Regions from separate parts of the Nonomuraea fuscirosea genome, predicted to be linked through region 2. Evidence: riboswitches for the same ligand, from Rfam matches in the RefSeq annotation. Region 2 holds a riboswitch; each other region holds the start of a gene.
The links. A riboswitch is a leader RNA that binds a small molecule or an ion and turns the genes downstream of it on or off. The one in region 2 is predicted to bind cyclic di-AMP.
Positions count from the first base shown of each region.

Region 1 (7,398 bases), 200 kb from region 2:
GGGCCGCGGCGGCTGACGCCGGTGACCTCGTGGCCGCGGTCGCTGAGTTCGGCGGCGATGCGCTGCCCGACCATGCCGGTCGCGCCAAAGAGAAGGATCTTCATGCGGCCAAGAGTATCCATCGGATACTGGTTACTTCATCGTGCTATAAGTACCTTATGGATACCGGTGATGTCTTCGACCCGAACTGTCCGACGAGGGTGGTTCTGGACCGGATCGGCGACAAATGGTCGGCGCTGGTGCTGCTCTGCCTGGCCGGCGGGCCGATGCGCTTCACCAGGCTCAGGGAGCGGATCGGCGGGGTCACGCCGAAGGTGCTCACCCAGACGTTGCGGGCCATGGAACAGGACGGGCTGGTGACGCGCGAGGTGTTCGCGGAGGTGCCGCCGCGGGTGGAGTACGCGCTCACGGACCTCGGGCACTCCCTGCACGATCCGATGGCGGCGGTGGCAGCCTGGGCCGAGCAGCATGTCGGCGAAATTCTCCGAAGCCGTGAAATGTATTCATAAATCGTAGAGTTATCCGCACTGGTGTTGTTTTTCTTACCCGTAGCCGTATAAAAGCCCAACGCCAGGATTCCGCCGCCGCGGTCGGGTGACGCCGGACCCCTACGCTTGCCTCCGTTCCCATGAAGGCGAGGGAGGTCCCGTGCTCGGAATAGACACCTGCCTGGCAGAGGTCATGTCCATACCGGGGGCGCTGGGCGCCATGCTGGTCGACCACACCAGCGGGATGGCGGTGGCCTTCAGCAGCGCGTCCGGGGTGGACGCCGACCGGTCGGCGGCGGCGCTCACCGAGGCGCTGCGGGCCACCACCGACGGGCTGGCCCGCTCGTGCCCCGGCGACGTCGTGCGCATCGACGACATGCTCGTCACCACGGACAAGGGTCACCATCTGCTGCGGCTGCTGGAGACCGTGTTCGAGGGGCCGCTGGTCATCTACGTGCGCCTGGACCGGGAACGCTCCAACCTGGCCCTGGCCAGGCACCGCCTGCAGAACATCTCCAGCGCCCTGACGACGAAGTGACCCATGACCAGGTTGGACACCCTCCTGGCCGGCCTGGCCCGCGAGCGCTCCACGGGTGCGCTCCGGGTCGGCAGGAGCGGCACGATCTTCCTCGCGGACGGGCGCGTGACGTACATGGAGTGCGCCCAGGCGCCCAGCGTCGAGCGGCTGCTGGCCGCCAGGGGCCTGATGAGCGAGACGGCGCTGCGCCGGCTGCGGGACGACGGCGGCTGCGCGCGGCTGATCGAGGAGGGGCCGCTCACGGCGGGCGAGCTGCAGTACGCGGTGCTCGGCGGCGTGCTGGACGCGGCCTTCTTCCTGCTGCCGGCCAGTGGGGCGCGGCCGAAGTTCCGGCCGGGCGAGCGGCACTGGCTGGGCGGGCAATGGTTCTTCGACGTGGCCGGGCTGGTCCGCGAGTGCGCGCGGCGGCGGGCGCAGCTGACCGAGATCTGGCCGTCGGCCGAGGTGGACCTGCTGCCGGTACGTCCGCTGGCCCGGCTGCCCGGCCACGGCGTGACGCTGAGCCGGGTGCAGTGGGAGGTCGTCGTCCGGGCCGATCACAAGGCGACGCCGCTGGAGCTGGCCAAGCAGATCGGGCGGCCGGCGTACCCGGTGCTGCTGGCCGTCAGGAGGCTGGCCGCCGCGGGCCTGCTCGCCGAGCCGGAACCGGCCGGTCTGCCCAAGCGCGGCCAGCACGCGGCGGCGGGGAGACCGCCGCACGATCCCGGGGCGGCCCCCCAGCCGCTGGGGCCGCCCGTCACGGGCGATCCGACCGATCTGGCGCTGCTGATGCGGCTGAAGAAGGCGCTGGAGGAGCTGTCGTGAGGTTCCCCTCACTCAGGAGGAGGCCACCGGTGGAGCTACGACAAGAGGTGCTGGAGGAGATGACGCTCCTCCGCGAGCGTACGCCGGACGTGAGCGGCAGCGTCGCCTGCACGGTGGACGGCCTGCCGATCGCCTGCGACCTGGAGAGCCGTACCAGCGAGCAGGTCGCGGCACTGTCTGCGGCGCTGCTCGCGATGAGCAGCCGGATGCTGGTCATCACCGGCCGGGGAGCCCTGGAGGAGACGCTCATCTCCGGCACCGCCGGCTTCGTGGCCTTCTACGCCGCCGGCCCCACCATCGTCCTCACGGTCCTGGCCGGACCCGGCGCGAACGTCGGGCTGCTGCGGCTCGAGGGCAGGAAGACGGCCGCCGCGGTGGCCGCCGTCGCAGCACGCAAGCACTGAACCGAACCCGTCAGAAAGGAGAAACGAGACATGGCTGGAATGGACGTCTCCCTCAAGGAGATGATGAGCATCGACGGCACGATCGGCGCGGCCATCGTCGATCACGGCAGCGGCATGGCGCTGGGCACGCTCGGCGGCTCCAAGGACCTCGACCTCCAGATCGCCGCGGCCGGCAACACCGAGGTGGTCAAGGCCAAGCTCCGCACGATGGACTCGCTCGGGCTCAAGGAGACCATCGAGGACATTCTCATCACGCTGGGCACCCAGTACCACATCATCCGCCCGATCACGGGGCGCGGCGGCAAGGGGCTGTTCCTCTACCTCGCGCTCGACCGCTCGCGCGCCAACCTGGCGCTGGCGCGGCACCAGTTGCGCGGCATCGAGGAGAAGCTGGAGATCTGAGCGCGCCGTGGCCCGCGCCCGGGGCGCGGGCCACCGCCCGCCGGCTCAGGCGGAGGTGAGCTTGGTGATCTCCGCGGCGAAGGCGGGCCAGAGCTCGCGCGGCAGGTCGTGCCCCATGCCGGGGTAGGTCACCAGCCGCGCTCCCGGGACGGCCGCCGCCGTCGCCCGGCCGCCGGCCACGGGCACGAGCGGGTCGGCCTCGCCGTGCAGCACCAGCGTCGGCACGCGGACCCCCTTCAGCCCCTCCGTACGATCGCCCGAGGCCATGATGGCGGCGAACTGCCTGGCCGTGCCCGCCGGGTCGAAGCTGCGGTCGAAGGCGCGCCCGGCCAGCTCGACGATCCGCTCGCGGTCCAGCTCGTAGCCCGGCGAGCCGATCACCGCCCACCGCTCCACCGCCTGCTCCAGCGCCGTCTCGCGGTCGGCGGGCGGCCGGCCCATGAGCGCCGAGGAGGCCGCCTCCGTGGGCGGGGCGACGGACGGATTGGGGGTCGACATGATCGAGGTCAGGGTCAGCACCCGCCCGGGATGGCGGATGGTCAGCGCCTGGGCGATCATCCCGCCCATCGAGGCCCCCACCACGTGGGCGGACGGCCAGCCGAGCACGTCCATGAGGGCCGCGGCGTCGTCGGCCAGGTCGTCCAGCAGGTAGGGGGCGGGGGCTCCCGCCGCGGGCACGCCCGCGTCGTGGAAGTGGGTGGACAGCCCCACGTCGCGGTTGTCGTACCTGACGACGTGGTGCCCCTGCTCCGCGAGGAGCTCACAGAGCCCTTCGTCCCATTGGATCATTTGGGCGCCCAGGCCCATGATGAGGAGCAGGGGCCGGCCCTGCGGTGAGCCGAAGCTCTCGTAGGCGATGTCGATGCCGTTCGCGGCTGCGCGGTTGGTCACGGAGACCAGAATGACATTCTGGTCCTGACTCCGCAAAGGTGGGCGTCCGGGTCAGTTCTGCGGCGGGGTGGCCGGGTTGCGGTCACGCTCGCCCCACGCGCCGGTCGAGAAGGGGACCGGGTAATTCTTCTTGCCCATGCCGTCGCCCCACTTGGTGATGACGTAGTCGATCTCGATGTGTCCCTGGCCGCCGACGCCGTCCACGCCCAGCGTGCTGGAGTTGAACCGGCCGCCGGTCAGCTCGGCGAAGGTCTTGGCGTCGAGGTCGAGCATGATGCCGCGGTTGGAGGGCTCGCCGGGGCCGCGGTCGCCCACGAAGAAGGGCATCTTCTTGCCCTTGTACATCACGTACCCCTCGGTCAGGAGGGGCCAGCTGGGGCTGGCGGCCAGCCCTTTCTGCATGGGCTTTCCACTGGCGGGCAGGCCGGTGTCGCCGGCGCGGCCGGAGGCGTCGTCCCAGAAGTACGAGGCCGTGGTGGAGCCCTTGAGCAGGACCTTCTCGTCCGTGCCGGTCTCGGCGTGAGCGGCCGGGCCGGCGATGGTCAGCGTACCGATGGCGATTGCGGTGAGGAGGGTGAGGGAACGCAGGCCAGAACGGGCAGACATGAAAAGGTAAACCCTTCGCGAGGGGACAGGGAGTTGCGCCCATGGGGGAATGGCACGTAGCGGGGAAAATCACCTGACGTCGCTACGCGGGGCGCAAATTGACGAGCCTTGGGAGAAGGGGGCCGCTCTAGTAGGCGGCCGGCATGCGGTCCGGGGGTACGACGCGCTGCTGCATGGGGTGATTCGTCCTCTCCATCACACCTACCGGGTTAGCTGACGGGTTCGGGCGTGGAGATGCCCTACCGGCGTGGTGGCCGGATTCACCCCATGAGGTGGGTCCCCGGTTCCCTGGGTTCGGGATTCGGCGCCAGTCGGCTGTCCCTGTGGGTAAGGACTAGGTCACCGGCTGGTAATGGCCGTTACTCTAACTATGCAAACGGACATACGCAAACGTTCCATCACAAACCGGTCGAAAGATCTACCTTCGTCAGGGAATGAAGAAGGGGGCACGGGCATGCCGTACCCCCTCGGATTTTTCGCCTCAGCCGCCGCTCTTGCGCCTGAACGATCTCTTACTCGCAGCCGGACCGTGCGCCCCGTGGATCTTCGAAGGGTCGACGCCCCTGCCACCCGCGCCCGCGCCCGCAGCCTGGTTGCGCTTGCGCTCCAGTGCCTCACGGAACTTGCGCTTCATCTCGTCCTCGGGAGTTTCGCTGACTTCCGGCTCCGGTGTATCCGCCATGAGGACCTCCAAGGTGTTGGGGACAGTCACAGCTTCGCATGACACCGCTTACGACGCGAAACCGGCCTCGACCTTGCCTTGTGGCACAGAAGGCGGCCGCAGCCGCCGGTTGGGCAGCGCCACCAGCGCCACCAGCGCGATCACGGCCCCCGCGATCCCGAGCGCGGGGACGACCAGCGCGGCCGCCGAGGCGTGGGCCGCGGCCGCCCCGTGGAGGGGAGCGCTCGCGGCGACCTCCGAGGTGTAGAGGGTGCCGCCGACGGCCAGCGCCACGGAGCCGCCGATCTGGCGGAAGAAGGTGAGGTTGGCCGAGGCCGTGCCCAGCTGACCCGGGTCGACCGACTGCTGCGCGGCCACGGTCAGGCCCGACAACATCGGGCCCATCCCGAGCCCCAGCGGCAGCATCCACAGGGCCAGCGCCAGGCCGCCGCTGTCCACACTCAGGTTCAGGCAGAGCAGCGCCCCGGCCGCCAGCAGGAACGGCGCGGCGACCAGCCACGGCTTGTACCGGCCCGTCCTGGACATGAGCGCGCCCATGAGCACGCTGCCCAGCACCATCGCCAGCGTCAGCGGGTAGATCCGCAGGCCCGACTCGGTGGCGCTGAACCGCAGCGCCTCCTGGAAGTAGCGGGGCAGGAAGACGACGCCGGCGTACATGCAGAAGGCCGTGAAGAAGGAGGTCACCATGACCAGCGTGTACGTCCGGTTCGCGAACAGGCCCATGGGCATGATCGGATCGGCCGCCCGCCGTTCCACCAGCACGAACACCACCAGCGACGCCAGCGCGAACCCGATCGGCCCGGCCACGGCGGTGTCGGTCCACGTGTGGCCGTCCATGCCCTTCTCCGTCAGCCCGAGCAGGAGCGCGCTGATGGCCACGGTGAAGACCGCGATGCCCGCGTAGTCGGGACGCCCGCCGCCGGTCCCCCGCCGGTTCGGCAGCCGCAGCACGACGACGGCGATCAGCGCGAGCCCCAGCGGCACGTTCACGTAGAAGGCCCAGCGCCAGCTCGCCTGGTCGGTGAACAGCCCGCCGAGGAACGGCCCCGCCAGGAACGTCAGCCCCATCACGCCGCCGAGCGCCCCCTGCACGCGGCCGCCGTTGCCGCTGCTCGGCGGGAACATCTCCATCACCAGCGCGATCGACAGCGGCAGCAGCGCGCCGGCCCCCAGCCCCTGCAACACGCGGAACGCGATGAGCTGCCCCATGTCCTGCGCCGCCCCGCACAGCGCCGAGCCCGCCACGAAGACCACCATGCCGATCAGCAGCAGCGGCTTCCTGCCGTGCTGGTCGGAGAGCCTGCCGTAGAGCGGCACCGTGACCGTGGACGTCAGCAGGTAGGCGGTCACGACCCAGGTGTAGAGCGTGCTGCCGCCGAGCTCCGTGGTGATGCGCGGCAGCGCCGTGCCCACGATCGTCTGGTCCAGCATCGCCAGGAACATCCCGCCGAGCGCGGCGAGGAGGACGAGCCCGTCCGGCTTCGTGTCAGTATTCACATGTGAAGAGTGATATGTAAGAGCTTACATGTCAAGCCGTCGCTATGCTGGCGGTCATGTCCCTACGGATCGCGCTGCTCGGGCTGCTGTCGGCCGTCGGCCCGGCGAGCGGTTACGACCTCACCAAGAAGTTCGAGCTCTCGCTCAACCACGTCTGGCAGGCCGGGCACACCCAGATCTATCCGGAGCTGGTCAAGATGGCCGCCGACGGGCTCGTGCGGGCCGAGGCGGAGGGCGCGCGAGGGCGCAAGACGTACACGGTCACCGAGGAGGGGCGGCGTCAGCTGCGCGGATGGATGGTCGAGCACGTGCCGGCGTCCACGATCCGCAGCGAGATCGCGTTGCAGGCGTTCCTGCTGCCGCTGCTGGAGCGGGACGAGGCGATCGAGGTAATCGAACGCATCAGGGCGGGCTTCGCGGAACGGCTGGCGTCGCTGGACTGCAAACCGGCCGGGGTCTTCGGCCAGTACGCGCTCAACCTGGGGATCGCGCAGGCCAGGGCCGGCCTCGAATGGGCCGACGAAACCCTCACCGCCCTCCGCCGCCCCTGATCTCCGGCGGCTTCGCGGCCTCAGGGTAAAGGGGTTCCGTTACGTTCCTGGTGTTGCGTTGGAGCGGTCCAGGAAAGGGATACCCCAATGAGACTCCTCGGCCGTGACCTCGCGATGGATCTGGGAGCCGCGAGCACGCGAATCTACGCCAGACGCAAGGGCATCGTGCTCGACGAGCCCTCCGCCGTCATGTGCGACGGCCGGACGGGCAAGGTCATCGGGTACGGCGCCGAAGCCGCCGCGCTCGGCGGGGGCGGGCGTACGTGCTGGCCGGTCAGCGGCGGGCTGCCCGCCGACACCGAGCTGGCCCGGCGCATGATCCGGCACTTCCTGCGCAAGGTGCACTGGCATCCGTACGCCCGGCCGCGGGTGATCATGGCGCTGCCCTCCGACTCCACCCCGATCGACCGGGCCGCGCTGCGCGACATCGCCTACGAGGCGGAGGCGCGGACGGTGCAGCTCGTCCCGCACGCCCTGGCCGCCGCGCTGGGGGCGGGGATGGAGCTGACGGACTGCGCCGGGCACATGGTGATCG
Region 1 is NZ_CP109074.1:457,690-465,087, reverse strand. It holds gene OIE67_RS02165 (NAD(P)-dependent oxidoreductase) at 1-104, opposite strand, end outside; gene OIE67_RS02160 (winged helix-turn-helix transcriptional regulator) at 159-509, shown strand; gene OIE67_RS02155 (roadblock/LC7 domain-containing protein) at 649-1,026, shown strand; gene OIE67_RS02150 (hypothetical protein) at 1,030-1,830, shown strand; gene OIE67_RS02145 (roadblock/LC7 domain-containing protein) at 1,860-2,234, shown strand; gene OIE67_RS02140 (hypothetical protein) at 2,265-2,636, shown strand; gene OIE67_RS02135 (alpha/beta fold hydrolase) at 2,682-3,527, opposite strand; gene OIE67_RS02130 (hypothetical protein) at 3,579-4,133, opposite strand; cyclic di-AMP (ydaO/yuaA leader) riboswitch at 4,317-4,450, opposite strand; gene OIE67_RS02125 (DUF5302 domain-containing protein) at 4,615-4,815, opposite strand; gene OIE67_RS02120 (MDR family MFS transporter) at 4,864-6,312, opposite strand; gene OIE67_RS02115 (PadR family transcriptional regulator) at 6,369-6,863, shown strand; gene OIE67_RS02110 (rod shape-determining protein) at 6,951-7,398, shown strand, end outside.
Region 1: linked by a shared signal. The riboswitch ahead of OIE67_RS02130 (hypothetical protein) and the one ahead of OIE67_RS01150 (C40 family peptidase) in region 2 are both predicted to bind cyclic di-AMP.

Region 2 (7,398 bases):
CACCTCGGGATGGTCCACGTCGTACCAGCGGACGGAGTCCGGCGGGTCGAGCCGGTGCACGCGGGTGTCGAGCCCGCAGCCCAGGTGCAGCACGGTGACCTTGGGATGGGCGTCGAGGAACCCGGCGGCCCACCTGTCCAGGAACCGCGCCCTGAGCGCGACCGCGGCGGCGCTGCCCGCGTTCATGCCCACCCCGCCGAAGTCGTGGTCGATCCGGCCGGCCGTCTCGGCGGCCAGATCGTCACCGAGGATCGGGTGCGGGGACCGGGCGTCCAGCGCCCTGCCGTACAGGGTGGCGAGGAGAGTGGCCTTCTCCTCCGTCAGGTGCACCTTCTCCGGCGACATGCCTTCACGCTACGTCCGCCGGGCGGCGGGCGAGGCGATCCCGGCGGCTGTGGCCCGGGACCTTCAGCGGCTGTAGTCGAGGAACAAGGTGCCGTTCTTGCCGCGTTCGACCTCGGTCAGCTGCCACGACCGGACCTCCTCGCCGTCGAACACCCGCCTGCCCTGGCCCACCACCGCCGGCGCGACGACCAGCCGCAGCTCGTCGACGAGCCCGGCCCGCATCAGCGACCGGGTCAGGTCGATGCTGCCGTGGATGCCGATGTCGCCGCCCGTCTCCTGCTTGAGCGCGGTGACGTACTCGGGCGCGGGAGTGGCGACGAAGGTGGAGCCGGCCCATGACAGGGCGGGCGTGCCGGAGGTGAGCACGTGCTTGCGGGTGGCGTTGATGAAGCCGGCGAACGGCTGGAAGTCCGAGGTGGGCCAGTGGCCGGCCCAGTAGTCGTAGGTTCCGCGTCCCAGCAGGACGTCGTCCTGGGTGGCGATGACCCGGTTGAGGTAGGCGATCAGCTGGGGGCCGTCGTCGGCGAGCCAGTCGCCCTCCTCGTACGCGATGCCGTCGAGGGACATGAGGTGGTAGAGCACGACCTTGCGCATGTGAGTTCTCCTGCTCGATCACTTGGGTCGATCACTTGGGCGGTGGGGCGAGCCCGTCGTGTGTCCCATGGTGTGGCCGGGGCACGGGTCTCCGCGATAGATTCGGCGGCAGCCGAATCCATGGGGGGAGTCGGGCATGCTCACCGTGACGTTCTCCGTCCATGACCTGACCTCGATCAGGTTCGCGTACTCCCCGCTCAGGGAGGTCTCCACCGGCGTCCACGCCCTGCGCACCCCCGCCGGGCGCGTCCTGCATCTGCCGTGGTTCAAGCAGGTGGGCGCCCGGCTCGGCGGCGAGCTGGCCCCGTTGCTCGACCTCGTTCCCGGCGGCTCGTACATCCCCGACTTCCTGTGCCCCGTCCCCACCAGCCCGCTCCCTGACCTGGCCGGCGAACTGGCGATGCTGCGTGCGACCCCCCACGAGATCATCCGCGCGGACCTCGACCGCATGGCGGACGAGACACCCGGCTCGTTGACCGGGCGTGCCATGGAGCTGTACCGGGATCCGGCCGCCGGCCTCGACCGGCTGGTGGACGCCATCGAGACCTACTGGCGGCTGGCCATGGCGCCGCACTGGCCGCGTATGCGCACCCTGCTCGAAGGCGACCTGCTCCATCGGGCCCGGCGACTGGCCGAACTCGGCCCCGCCGGGGTGTTCGCGGACCTGCACCCGGCGATCCGCTGGGAAGGCCGCACCCTCTACCTGGAGCGCCGCCCGGCGGAGTGGTCCAGGACGCTGAACGGCGAGGGCCTGCTGCTGGCCCCGTCCATCTTCGTCTGGCCCGGATTCCTCTACCGCACCGACTCCCCGGGCCAGGTGGCCATCACCTACCCGGTCCGCGCCATCGCCACGCTGTGGGAACGCGGCGCCGCGCCCGCCCCCGGCGCGCTGGCCGCGGTCGTCGGCCGCTCCCGCGCGCTGCTGCTGGGCGAGCTCGACGCCCCCGCCTCCACCACCGACCTGTCCCGCCGCACCGGCCTGGCCTCCGCCAGCGTCTCCGAGCAGCTCACCCTGCTGCTGTCGGCCGGCCTGGTCACCAAGCACCGCGTCGGCAGGTCCGTGCTCTACGTCCGCACCCCGCGTGCCCAGGCTCTGCTGGACGGCTGATCCCGCGGGCCGGGGGGGTGTGCGGGTGGGCGGCGGCCCCGCGCGGCCGCCGCCCACCCGCCGTCTAGCCCCGGCTCACAACACGGAGGCGGTGAGCGGGGCGGGGCCGGACTCCTCACGCTGTTCGAGCACGTGCTTCCACTGGCGTACGCCCGCGCGGTCCGGCCGGACCGCACCGACGAACGCCTGCCTGCGCCAGTCGGAGAGCTTCTCCTCCTTGACCACGTCGCCCGTGTGGGGGGAGTGCACCATGTAGCCGGGTTTGGAGATCATGCCCACGTGGCCGAGGCCGCTGAAGAAGACCAGGTCGCCGGGCTTGAGGTGGTCCCAGGAGATCTTCCTGGAGAACGCCCCGTACTGTTCGCTGGCGGTGCGCGGGAGTTCGATCCCGGCCGCCTCGTAGGCCCGGAGCATGAGCCCCGAGCAGTCGTATCCCTGTCTGCTCGCGCCGCCCCATACGTACGGGGTGCCGCGCTTGTCCATGGCGTATCTGATCGCGACCTTCCAGGGCGGAGCGGGGGTCTGCTTCTCCTGGATGCGCTTGATCTCGGCGCCGGTCAGGGTGGTGGTGTCGTCGTCGTCGGTTGCTGCCTGGGCTGCTGGGGTGGCCAGGAATAGTCCGGCGGCGGCCGCCGCCAGGACGATGGCGATACGAGACAGAGCACTGTCCTTCCATGAGGCCGGCCGGGTTAGCTGACGGGCTCGGGCCTGGAAGACAGCCCTACGGCGCGCTGGGCGCCGATTCGCCCCTGGGGGAGAGATGGGTCCCCGGCTCCACGCAGCGGCTGCGTGGATTAGGCCCGATGGACTCTAGCGAATGGGTCAAAAGGTAGTAAACCCCCAAAAATCGGACGTCCGGAAGTTGAGATGGTGTGTTCGTCAGACGAGACGAGCCGGTAAGGTACCGCCCATGGAGTCGCGTAACATCCGCTTGGCCGTCATCCCCGGGGATGGCATCGGCACCGAGGTCGTCGCCGAAGGACTCAAGGTCCTGGAGGCGGTGGGCACCAAGATCGAGCCCACCCACTACGACCTGGGGGCCGCACGCTACCACCGCACGGGCGAGACGCTGCCCGACTCGGTGCTGGAGGAGCTGCGCGGCTTCGACGCGATCCTGCTCGGCGCCATCGGCGACCCCAGCGTGCCGCCCGGCATCCTTGAGCGCGACCTGCTGCTGCGCCTGCGGTTCACCTTCGACCACTACGTCAACCTGCGCCCGGTCAAGCTGTTCCCCGGCGTGGAGACGCCGCTGGCCGACACGCCCACCGAGGACATCGACATGATCGTCGTCCGCGAGGGCACCGAGGGCCTCTACGCCGGCACCGGCGGGGTCATGCGGCGGGGCACGCCGCACGAGATCGCCACCCAGGAGTCGCTCAACACCGCCCACGGCGTCGAGCGCGTGGTGCGTTACGCGTTCGAGCAGGCCAAGTCGCGGCCGCGCAAGAAGCTCACGCTCGTCCACAAGACGAACGTGCTGTCCTACGCCGGCGACCTGTGGCAGCGCACGGTCAACCGGGTGGCCGAGGAATACCCCGAGGTCACCACCGACTACAGCCACATCGACGCGGCCTCGATGTTCTTCGTCACCCAGCCCGAGCGCTTCGACGTGATCGTCACCGACAACCTGTTCGGCGACATCATCACCGACCTCGGCGCGGCCATCGCCGGCGGCATCGGCCTGGCCGCCAGTGGCAACATCAACCCGGAGCGGACCGCGCCCAGCATGTTCGAGCCGGTGCACGGCAGCGCGCCCGACATCGCCGGCCAGGGCAAGGCCGACCCCACCGCGACCATCCTGTCCGTCGCCATGCTCCTCGACCACCTCGGCCTGCGCGCCGAGGCGGCCAAGGTCGAGCAGGCGGTCGCCGACGACATCGTCGAGCGCCTGGCCGGCTGGGCCGGTCGCACCACGCACGAGATCGGCGACGACATCACCGCGCGAGTATCCGGCTAGGACCGCCTAGCCCCGATCAAGCGCCTGGCGGTCCGAGGAGGACTGCCGGGCGCTTTTTCGTGTGCGGGTTCGGGTTCCGGCGGCCACGCGTGCAGCGCTCAGTGTCAAAAGGACTAATCATCCCTTTGGCCCCTTGCTATCCCATATGGCGAGACAATAGGAAGTACGGACTGCCCTTACGGGCATGGCCGCTCACCGCGGCGGGGCCGCAGTCAGCAAGCAGATCCCGTACATCCGCTAGATTTCGGTAGATTTTCGGTAGACCGCAGAGAGAAGGACCGCCGTCATGACCATCGCTCAGAAGCTCAGCTTCGACGTGCAGCTATCCGACCACGCTCGCACCGCGGCCGAGCGGGAGCAGGTACTGACGGACCCCGGTTTCGGGCAGACCTTCACCGATCACATGATCTCGATCGACTACACCGAGGGCCAGGGCTGGCACGACGCCCGGCTGCTGCCGTACGGGCCGCTCCAGCTCGACCCGGCCACCGCGGTCTTCCACTACGCGCAGGAGCTGTTCGAGGGGCTCAAGGCCTACCGCCAGCTCAACGGGTCGATCGTGACCTTCCGCCCCTACGCGAACGCCACCCGCTTCAACCGCTCCGCCGCGCGCATGGCCATGCCGGAACTGCCCGAGGAGACCTTCGTCGACTCGCTGGAGCTGCTCGTCCAGACCGACAAGGAGTGGGTGCCCACCACCGAGGGGCACAGCCTCTACCTGCGCCCCTTCATGATCGCCACCCAGGCGGGGCTGGGCGTCAACTACCCGTCGAAGACCTACAAGTACATGGTCATCGCCTCGCCGGCGGCCTCGTACTTCACCGGCGGCATCAAGCCCGTCTCCGTCTGGCTGTCCACCGAGTACACCAGGGCCGCCCCCGGCGGCACCGGCTTCGCCAAGTGCGGCGGCAACTACGCCGCGGCCTTCGTCGCGCAGCGGCAGGCGGTGGAGAACGGCTGCGACCAGGTGGTCTGGCTGGACGCCCACGAGCACCGCTACGTGGAGGAGATGGGCGGGATGAACCTGTTCTTCGTCTTCGGCGGCAAGCTCGTCACCCCCTCGCTCACCGGCACCCTGCTGCCCGGCATCACCAGGGACTCGATCCTTGAGCTGGCCGGGGACCTCGGGCTGGAGACCGAGGAGCGGCTCATCAGCGTGGACGAGTGGCAGGCCGCGTGCGAGTCGGGCGAGCTCACGGAGGTGTTCGCGTGCGGCACCGCCGCCGTGGTCACGCCGGTCGGCACGGTCAAGGGCGCCGACCGCTCCTGGACCATCGCCGACGGCACGCCGGGCCCGGTGACCATGCGCGTGCGGGAGGAGCTGGTGGGCATCCAGTACGGCGCCCGCCCCGACACCCACAACTGGATCCACAAGATCGTCTGATTCCAGGAGCCGTGCTGCGTTCCCCGAGGCCGCGGGCCCCGGGGAATCGGTTCACCACAGTTCCCGCGTCTCCACGGCGAATTCCCAGGGCGCCGGAAGAATGAGCGGTTCGGCGCCCGCCACCAGGATTTCCGTCCCGTATTTCCCGCCCTCCGGCCGGCCGAAGAGTTTCACCGTGCACTCCAGCGGATCGACCAGCAGATAAAGCGGCACCCCGCCCCGCGCGTATTCGCCCGGCTTGACGTGATAATCCTCGTAGACGCTGCCGGCGGTGACGATGTCGACGAGCAGCACGGTCGCGTCGCCGTACACCGCGTGTTCCATCCGCATGCGCGGGCGGCGGGGCACCACGGCCAGGTCGGGCACGTAGCGGTCGGCGTTCTGGCCCAGATAGACGGTGATGTTCGGCCAGATCTCCCAGCCCCGCTCGACCGCCGGGCCGATCAGCCGGCACACCATCTGGAAGACGAGCGTGTTGTGCTGCCACGTTCCGGACTCGTTCACCACGATCCGGCCGCGGGCCGTCTCCACCCGATATTCCGGAAGCAGATCGCGCACGCTGCGAAATCGCTCTTCGAGTGGCCCGGCCATGCCTTCCGTCCTTCACCTGCGTCGGGTTGATCGAGCGTACGGCCGGACGGGTGTGTGACAACAGGGTGTGATCGTCGCCCGCCGAGGCCGGACAGGTATGGCCCCGCCGGCTTTCACGATCCGCGCCGCCGCCCGCGTTCAGCGGGCGGGCCTTATACGGGCGTTGTTTCCGTTTCCGGTAAGGTTCGCGCGATCGACGACGTGAGAGTGGGCTGATGATGAAGCGGTTGCTGGCGGTCGCGGTGGCGGGATTGGCGATCGCCGTGCTCGGGGTGCTGGCGTTCTCCGAGCCGGGCGAGTCGTCCGACGGCGTGACCCTGAGCAGGCAGGCGGACGGCTCGATGGTCCTGGCCGACCTGGGGAGCATGGCCCCGGTGCTGGACGTGTACGAGGACTTCGACTGCCCGGTCTGCAAAGACATGCACGGCAAAGTGGACACGACGATTCAGCGGCTGGCCAGGGAGGGGAGGGTTAAGGTCGTCTTCCACACCGTGACGATCTTCCGTGACGAGCCCATGCGCTCCAACTCCATCCGCGCCGCCGCGGCCGCCCGCTGCGTGCCCGAGGCGAACTGGCTGGCCTTCAGGGACGCGTTGTACGCCATGCAGCCCGCGCCGCACGGCCAGGCGTCCGGGTTCGCCGTCGCCGACCTGGCCGCCGCCGCGAGGAAGGCGGGCGCGTCGGTGGACTCGTGCGTGACGTCACAGTCGTACGCGGACGTGCACGTGGCGGAGACGGCGAAGATCCCGCTGGAGGGCACGCCGACCGTGGTCCTCGACGGGCAACTACTGGGCAACGAGGCGTTCGACCCGGCCGCGCTGGAGAAGCTCATCACCGGAGGCGTCGGCGTCCAGGTGTGACCAGAGCGGGGTGAAACCCGAACGTGTGCACGCGCTCTGACCAGGCGTGCACACGGAAGGTGTCCATGGGGTGAGACCGGTGTGCCAGATGGTGAATCCATGTGGCAGACTGGGCGGCACCATGTTCTACAGTCTGCTCATTATCGGCAGGCGCGCCGGCTGACGAAGGACACCGCCGGCGCGCAGACCTCTCACGTCCGTGAGGGGTCTTTTTGTTTTCCCGAAGACACCGAACCTTCCGCAGAGAAGAGACCACTCATGGCCGACGACCGCTTCCACGTATACGACACGACACTGCGGGACGGCGCGCAGCAGGAGGGGCTCACCCTCACCGTCGCCGACAAGCTCGCCGTGGCGCGGCACCTGGACGGCCTGGGCGTCGGTTTCATCGAAGGGGGCTGGCCGGGCGCCAACCCCAAGGACACAGAGTTCTTCAGGCGCGCTCAAACAGAGCTCGACCTGAAGCACGCGCAACTCGCCGCGTTCGGCGCGACCCGCCGGGCAGGTATGAAGGCAGCCGACGACCCTCTGGTTGCCGCGTTGCGCGAATCCGGCGCGC
Region 2 is NZ_CP109074.1:258,866-266,263, forward strand. It holds gene OIE67_RS01135 (class I SAM-dependent methyltransferase) at 1-345, opposite strand, end outside; gene OIE67_RS01140 (dihydrofolate reductase family protein) at 409-939, opposite strand; gene OIE67_RS01145 (ArsR/SmtB family transcription factor) at 1,076-2,047, shown strand; gene OIE67_RS01150 (C40 family peptidase) at 2,123-2,530, opposite strand; cyclic di-AMP (ydaO/yuaA leader) riboswitch at 2,711-2,858, opposite strand; gene OIE67_RS01155 (3-isopropylmalate dehydrogenase) at 2,958-4,004, shown strand; gene OIE67_RS01160 (branched-chain amino acid aminotransferase) at 4,291-5,388, shown strand; gene OIE67_RS01165 (Uma2 family endonuclease) at 5,440-5,946, opposite strand; gene OIE67_RS01170 (DsbA family protein) at 6,195-6,839, shown strand; gene cimA (citramalate synthase) at 7,098-7,398, shown strand, end outside.

Region 3 (7,398 bases), 970 kb from region 2:
CTCTGTGGTTGTTGCGGGCCACGCGGTAGGCCTGGAGGCGGGTCAGGGCGTCGAGGCCCTTGTCGGCGTAGAACTGCAGCAGGCGGTACTGGCCGTCGAGATACGCGCCGGGGCCGGCAGGCGGATGTTGCAGGAGGTAGGCGCAGACCACGACCGCGTGCCAGCGGTACATCTCCGGGTCGCGCTGCTCCTCGGACAGCACCTCGTGGTAGTAGTCCGCGCAGACGCCGAGCGGGCCGGCGGTCGCGCCGCAGTCGCAGTGACTCATGGCGGGCAATCTAGGCGGCGCCCGGCCGCGCTGTCGAAGGCTTTCCGTGCGCTCGTAAGCTGAGGGAGATGCGTGCGCGACCGATCTCCCGTGAGGCCCTCGTCGAGGAACTGGCCGAGCTGATCTCCGCCGGACCGCCGGGTTCGTGGGTGCGGGTGGCCGTGGACGGCGCCCCCGCCGCGCGGCCCGGGTCACTCGCCGACGACCTGGTCGCGCCGCTGCGCCTGCGCGGGCGGCCGGTGCTGCGGGTGTCGGCCGGCGACTTCCTGCGGCCCGCCTCGCTCCGGCTGGAGTACGGCAGGACGGATCCCGACGCCTTCTACGACGACTGGCTGGACGCCGGGGCGCTGCGCAGGGAGGTGCTGGAGCCGCTGGATCCAGGAGGGTCGGGGCGGGTGCTGCCGGCGCTGTGGGACAGCGCGATCGACCGGGCGTACCGGGTGCCGTACGAGGAGCTGGCTCCCGGCGGGGTGGTCCTGCTCGACGGGACGCTGCTGCTGGGGCGGGGGCTGGCGTTCGAGGTGAGCGTGCACCTGTGGCTGTCGCCCGGCGCGCTCGAACGCGGCACGCCCGAGGACGAGAGGTGGCGGCTGCCCGCCTACCGGCGCTACGAGCGGGAGGTGCGGCCGCAGGAGACGGCGGACGTAGTCGTACGGGCCGATCATCCGCGGCGGCCGGCCGTCCTGGTCGAAAACGCGGCCGGAACCTGATCAGCCACCGGGAAGAGCCGTGGTGGCCGCCTCGGAAGGGGAAGGTCGGCGGCCACCCGGCCGTCATCGCGCGGTAGGGCGCTTGCCGTGGTTCGCCTTCTTCTTCTTGCGTGCCTTGCCCTTGCGTGCGCGCCTGGCCATGAGCTCGCCTCCCGGTGATCGAGAACGGGTGATCCGGTACGGGCATGAGTTCCCAACGTCTCTCCCCGCGCTGACCAGCGCAAGTGGTCCCGGCGAACTAACATTCCCCAACAATTCCGTGTCATAATTTGGTGGAATCTGTTGGAAGGAGCGGGCGTGCTCGCACAGCAGCGTCAGCAGGCGATTCTCGAACGCGTGCGCAGCCACGGCGGCGTCCGGGTGGCCGATCTCGTACGCGAGCTCGGCGTCTCCGACATGACGATCCGCCGGGACCTGGAGGTGCTCGCCGAACGCGGGCTCCTGGAGAAGGTGCACGGCGGCGCGACCGCGCTCGGCCCCGGATCGACCGAGGAGCCGGGCTTCACCGCCAAGTCCGCCCGCCAGCAGCAAGAGAAGGAGGCCATCGCGCGGCAGGCGGCGGGCCTCGTCCGGCCCGGCACGGCCGTGGCGCTGTCGGCGGGGACGACCACGTGGGCGCTGGCCCATCATCTGATCGGCGTGCCCGACCTGACCGTGATCACCAATTCGATCCCGGTCGCGGAGGTCTTCCACCGCAACCCGCGCGCCGATCGCACCGTGGTGCTGACCGGCGGGGTGCGTACGCCGTCCGACGCGCTGGTGGGGCCGGTCGCGGTGGCGGCGATCCGGCGGCTGCACGTGGACACGCTCTTCCTCGGCGTGCACGGGATGAGCGTGCGGGCCGGGTTCACCACGCCCAACCTGCTGGAGTCGGAGACCGACAGGGAGCTGGTGACGGCGGCGACCCGGCTGGTCGTCCCGGCCGACCACACGAAGTGGAACACGGTCGGCATCAGCACCATCGCCGAGCTGAGCGAGGCCCACGTGGTCATCAGCGACGCGGGGCTGCCCGAGGACGCACGCACGGACCTGGCCGAACGGGCCGGGCAATTGATCATCGCGGAGGGCTCGCAGTGAAGCGCACCATCACCCACCTGGCCGACGGCCGAGAGCTGATCTACTTCGACCGGCGCGACGACGCCGACAGGAGCGCGATCGACCGGCGGCCGCTCGACCCCCGGCCGGTGGCCTCCGAGTTGCGCTACGACCCGCTGACCGAGGAGTGGATCGCGGTCGCCGGGCACCGGCAGACGCGGACGTTCCTGCCGACCGGCGGCGCGTCCGAGTGCCCGCTGTGCCCGTCGACGGACGAGCGGTCGACGGAGATCCCGTCGTACGACTACGACGTGGTGGTGTTCGAGAACCGCTTCCCCTCTTTCTCCACAAATTTCGGGACTTATCAGGAAGTGGGCGGGCTGAGTGAGGTCCGTCCGGGTGTGGGGAGGTGTGAGGTGGTGTGCTTCACCTCCGACCACTCCTCCTCCTTCTCCCGGCTCTCCGACGCCCAGGTGGAGCTGGTCATGGAGGCGTGGGCCGACCGCACGGCCGAGCTGTCCGGGATCGAGGGCGTGGAGCAGGTCTTCTGTTTCGAGAACCGGGGCGAGGAGATCGGCATCACGCTCGCGCATCCGCACGGCCAGATCTACGCCTACCCGTACGTCACGCCCAAGACCAAGCTGCAACTCGGCGCGGCTGCCCGCCATCGGGGGCCGGGCAACCTCTTCGCCGACGTGCTGGCCGCCGAGCGGGAGGCGGGGACTCGGGTGGTGGCCGCCAACGAGCTGTGGACGGCTTTCGTGCCGGCCGCCGCCCGCTGGCCGTTCGAGGTGCACGTGTATCCGCACCGGCAGGTGCCCGATCTGGCGGCGCTCACGGAGGAGGAGCGGGCGGCGTTCGCCCCCCTCTACACCTCGGTGCTGCGGGCCTTCGACGGGCTGTTCGGCGTGGTGATGCCGTACATCTCGGCCTGGCACCAGGCGCCCGTACGCCAGGACAGGGAGCTGGCGTACCTGCACCTGGAGCTGTTCAGCATCCGGCGGGCGCCGAACAAGCTGAAGTTCCTGGCCGGCTCGGAGTCGGCGATGGGCGCCTTCGTCAACGACGTGCTGCCGGAGGAGGCGGCGCTCATGCTTCGGTCACAGGTAGATCACTAATTGATTTCTGCTTAAGGTCGCATGACTCGTGATCTACCACTAATATCCCCATAAGCACCGGCCACAACAGCCGTAGCTTGCCTAATCCCGGGCGCGTGGCCCGGGAGCCGGGGACCCGAAACCGCACCTGGGGTGAATCCGCTTCGGTGGTAGGGCGCACTCCCATGCCCGAACCCGTCAGCTAACCCGGCCGGCAGAGGGAGAGGAACACCTACGTGGCGGCTTCGTCCCCCGCGACTCTTGCCATCGGTCTGATCACCGCCGCCGCCGTCGCCGTCATGCCGGCGATGCCGGCGTCCGCGGCCCCCAAACCCTCGGAGGCGAAGCTCCGGGCGCAGCTCAAACAGCTCAACACCAAGGTCGACAAGCTCATCGAGAAGTACAATCTCAAGCGCGTCGAGCTGGCCAAGGCCCAGCAGGCCGCCGAGGCGGCCAAGGCCAGGGTGGCCGCCGCCGAGCAGACGCTGGTCACGGCCCAGCAGCGGGTCGCCGAGATCGCCCGCCTGCGCTACCAGAACGCCGATCCGTCGCTGCCCGTCTTCCTGACCCCCGAGAACGGCAGCAGCGCCGCCATGCTCGAACAGCTGACGGCCGAGCAGCAGGCGATCGTGCAGAGCGTGGCCAAGGCCAAGGACGACAAAGTGAAGGCGAGCAAGGAGGCCGCCGCGCTGGCGACCAAGATCAAGACCGACGCGGCCGCGGTGGACGAGCAGCGCGACGACGCCGAGGACCTCATCGACGACATCGAGGACAAGCTCAAGGACCTGGTGCCGTTCGGGTCGGGCCGCAACTCCGACGGCTCGTGGGCGCCCCAGTTGCCGTCCGGCGCCGAGCACATCACCCCGCGTACCCAGCTGATGAAGGAGCAGGTGGCGAAGAACTTCGCGCTGCCGTTCTCCGTCGGCTGCTTCCGCGCGGGCTCCAGCGGCGAGCACCCACTGGGCCGGGCCTGCGACTTCATGATGAGCACGGGCGGCTCGATGCCGTCGGCCGCCAACAACGCCCTCGGCGACCGGCTCGCGGACTGGGCGCTGGCGAACAAGGGCAAGCTGGGCGTCAAGTACGTGATCTGGAAGCAGCGGATCAACCAGGGATCGGGCTGGCGCACAATGTCCGACCGCGGCAGCATCACCGAGAACCACTACGACCACGTGCACATCTCGATGAACTGAAAAGGGGACGAATAGCATCTGATGAGCTATTCGCGCTCTTGAAGAAGGCGTTTTAGCCGGTCGTCGGTCTGCAGGGTGACGCACTCCAACGGGTCTCAGTGGAGGGTGCCGCACACCTGGTGCTCGTGGACGGTGTCGTGGTGCCGTTGCACCCGCAGGACGCGGTGTTCACCGGGATGCTGACGGAGTGGGAGCGGCAGCAGCGGGCGCGGCTGCCGGCGGCCTCGACGATCAAGACGCGGGTGGATCTGGTGCGGCGGTTCGCGGCATTCACGGCAAAGGTAACCTGCTCCGACTGCGGCGAGCCGGCGCCGCCCGTCGTGGTTCCGGACGGCCGCAGCGACACCAACCGCGTCCTCTGCTCCCGGTGCTATGCACGTCCTCGTCGCCCCTGCGGGGTCTGCGGACGATCCCGCCGTGTCGCGCTGAAAGCCACTGACATCAGCCCTGACATCTGCCCTGCGTGCTATCAGGCACCCGAGGTGTCCTGCGCGATCTGTGGTCGGCGCGACCGTGGTCGGCACACCGGCATCGGTGATGTTCCGGCGCGCTTCGGTTGCATGCTCGCCGTCCGCGTGGACACCCTGCTCACGGGGCCTGACGGGAGCATCGCAGGGACACTGATGCCGCTGCGCGAGGCCATTCTCGCGACGAACAACGCCCAGGCCGCCCTCTCCAACTTAGAGGTCCTAACAGAAAGATCAGCAGACGAGGCGTCGCCAGCAGATGATCGCCGCGGCGAGGGTCATGAATGCTTCGTGGATGTCGTCGCGGATTTCCCAGCGGATGCGCAGGCGGCGGAACCAGTGCAGGAGCGCGATCGTCCGCTCGACCACCCACCGGTGAACGCCCAGGCCAGTGCCGTGTGGGGTGCCGCGCCGGGCGATGATGGGCTTGATACCGGTGCGCCAGACCAGGCGGCGGTACTTGTCGTGGTCATAGAATCGCCCGACTCACACGCAGCCACACCCACCATCGCGACGACCGTCGCCCCGGCCAGCCCCTCCACCCCACCAGCTTGTCCCGCCGCCCAACCCAGCTCGGCATCGAGGCCCGTCCCGACCGCAATAGCGCCCTGCTCGATGACGCCCATCAGCTCCCTCCACCCGTGATCGGCAGACTCCTCGGTCTCGCGCCGGGAACCGTCGACCGGTGGGCAACGATCCCCGGTGGGCGATGGGCCCGCTACAGCAACGTGGCAGGTCGCACACCCGACCGGGCTTGACGGGCCGCAAGGAGTCAAGAACCGGCACCGGCTCCTGTCGTGAACAGCCAGGCCGTCGAGAGCTCAGGGCCTGAATTACCCCAGCTCGTGGACATATGCGCCTTGGCTCCTGCAGGATTCGAACCCGATCACTCGAGGAGGCGGCCCTCATGCGTGAGCGGCATATGAGGTGGTCAGGACTGAGTAGAGGTGGATGACGTGGCCGAAGTGCGCGAGACGCTGCTGTCTGTCTTTGAAAGCCAGTTACGAGGCCTGGTTCCGCAGGACTTGCCATGGGGGCCGTCGTCGAGCGCGACGGGTCGCTGGTTCGCACCCACTATGGCACCCACGGGACCGTCGACCACACCGGTCCAGCCGGCGACGACCTGGCGGAGTTGATCCGTCGACTAGCAGGACCTCTTCGCCGCGCGCCACAAGCCAATCGAGTGGAAGGTTTACGCTCACGACCCCCCGCTGCTCGGCGAATCGCTGCGGGCCGCGGGGTTCGTCCCGGGGCCGGAGCGCTCCCTTCTCGTGGCTGACATCGCGGACGTTCCGTCGCCCGAAGTCCTCCGGACGGGCATGAGGGTACGGCACCCCCTCTCCGGAGAACGTGAGCGACTGCTCCGCAGGGCCGTGGCCACACCCGAGCAACGACGACCGCTCTCCGAGATGGAGGCCGACGGGACGGGATCGGAGATGGAGATCCTGGTGCTGGAGCACGACGGGCGAATCCTGGACACACTCTGGATCGAACGCGTGGGCGGCACCGACTTCGCAGCCATCGGAGGCATCACCGGCCCCCGCCGCGAACTGCTCCAAGCCGCGGCCGCCTGGGCCGAATGGCGTGATCTACGCGTGTTCCGGCCCCGTACGCCGCGATATGGGGTGCCGGTAAGAAACGTGTCATGAGCCCCAAACGGCGTTGATTTTGCTGTGACTTGCCTGGTCAATGCTGGTCGGTCATGAAACACCCCCAATGCACATCGACGATCTGGTCGAGCACTGGACGATCCTGGACGAAGAGCGCGACCTGATCGCAGGAAGCGCGACGCCACTCGACTCGGATTCGCGATCTTGCTGAAGTTCTACACGCAGCACGGCCGGTTCCCGCGCGGCCGTTCAGAGCTGCCGGACGACGTGGTCGAGCACGTGGCCAAGCAGGTCCGGGTTCCTGCCTCGGAGTTCGGCTTCTACGAGTGGTCCGGCTCCACGATCGAGTACCACCGCCATCAGATTCGTACGCACCTGGGCTTTCGTACCTGCACGACGGAGGACGCGACGAAGCTGGCGGTGTGGCTGGCCGAGGAGGTCGCGCACGCCGAGCGACGGCCTGAACGGGTCCGGGAGGAACTGCTCAAGCACCTGCGCGAGGAGCGGATCGAACCGCCGGCGCCTGGACGGGATCTCGCGGATCGTGGCCTCGGCCCTGCACAACGCGGAGGTCGCCTGGTCGGTACGGATCGCCTCCCGGTTGAGTTCCGAGACCACGCAGCGCATCTACGCGCTGGTCGGTATCGACGATGCCGGCCGCGCGGCAGCCGAGGGGCCGGTGACCGTCACGATCCCGCAGGTGAGGCGCCTTCCGAGGACGATGACGACACCGACTCCGACCTGCTGGCGTTGATCAAGTCCGCGCCGGGCAACGTGAGCCTGGAGTCGATGATGACCGAGATCCGCAAGCTGGCGGCGGCGCGCTCTATCGAACTGCCGCCCGGATTGTTCTCCGACGTGGCGCCCAAGGTGCTGACCGCCTGGCGGGCCCGGGCAGCGGTGGAGGCGCCCTCCCACATGCGCACACATCCGCGCGAGCTGACGGTGCTCCTGCTGGCGGCGCTGGTCCAGGAGCGAGAGCGGGAGATCACCGACGCGCTGGTGGAACTGCTGATCG
Region 3 is NZ_CP109074.1:1,223,967-1,231,364, reverse strand. It holds gene OIE67_RS05525 (DUF5946 family protein) at 1-268, opposite strand, end outside; gene OIE67_RS05520 (nucleoside/nucleotide kinase family protein) at 337-978, shown strand; gene OIE67_RS55360 (50S ribosomal protein bL37) at 1,042-1,119, opposite strand; gene OIE67_RS05515 (DeoR/GlpR family DNA-binding transcription regulator) at 1,276-2,055, shown strand; gene galT (galactose-1-phosphate uridylyltransferase) at 2,052-3,131, shown strand; cyclic di-AMP (ydaO/yuaA leader) riboswitch at 3,200-3,341, shown strand; gene OIE67_RS05505 (coiled-coil domain-containing protein) at 3,347-4,303, shown strand; partial or broken gene OIE67_RS55355 (IS5/IS1182 family transposase) at 5,005-5,250, opposite strand; gene OIE67_RS05495 (hypothetical protein) at 6,090-6,419, shown strand; partial or broken gene OIE67_RS05490 (DUF4158 domain-containing protein) at 6,585-6,845, shown strand; gene OIE67_RS05485 (hypothetical protein) at 7,008-7,398, opposite strand, start outside.
Region 3: linked by a shared signal. The riboswitch ahead of OIE67_RS05505 (coiled-coil domain-containing protein) and the one ahead of OIE67_RS01150 (C40 family peptidase) in region 2 are both predicted to bind cyclic di-AMP.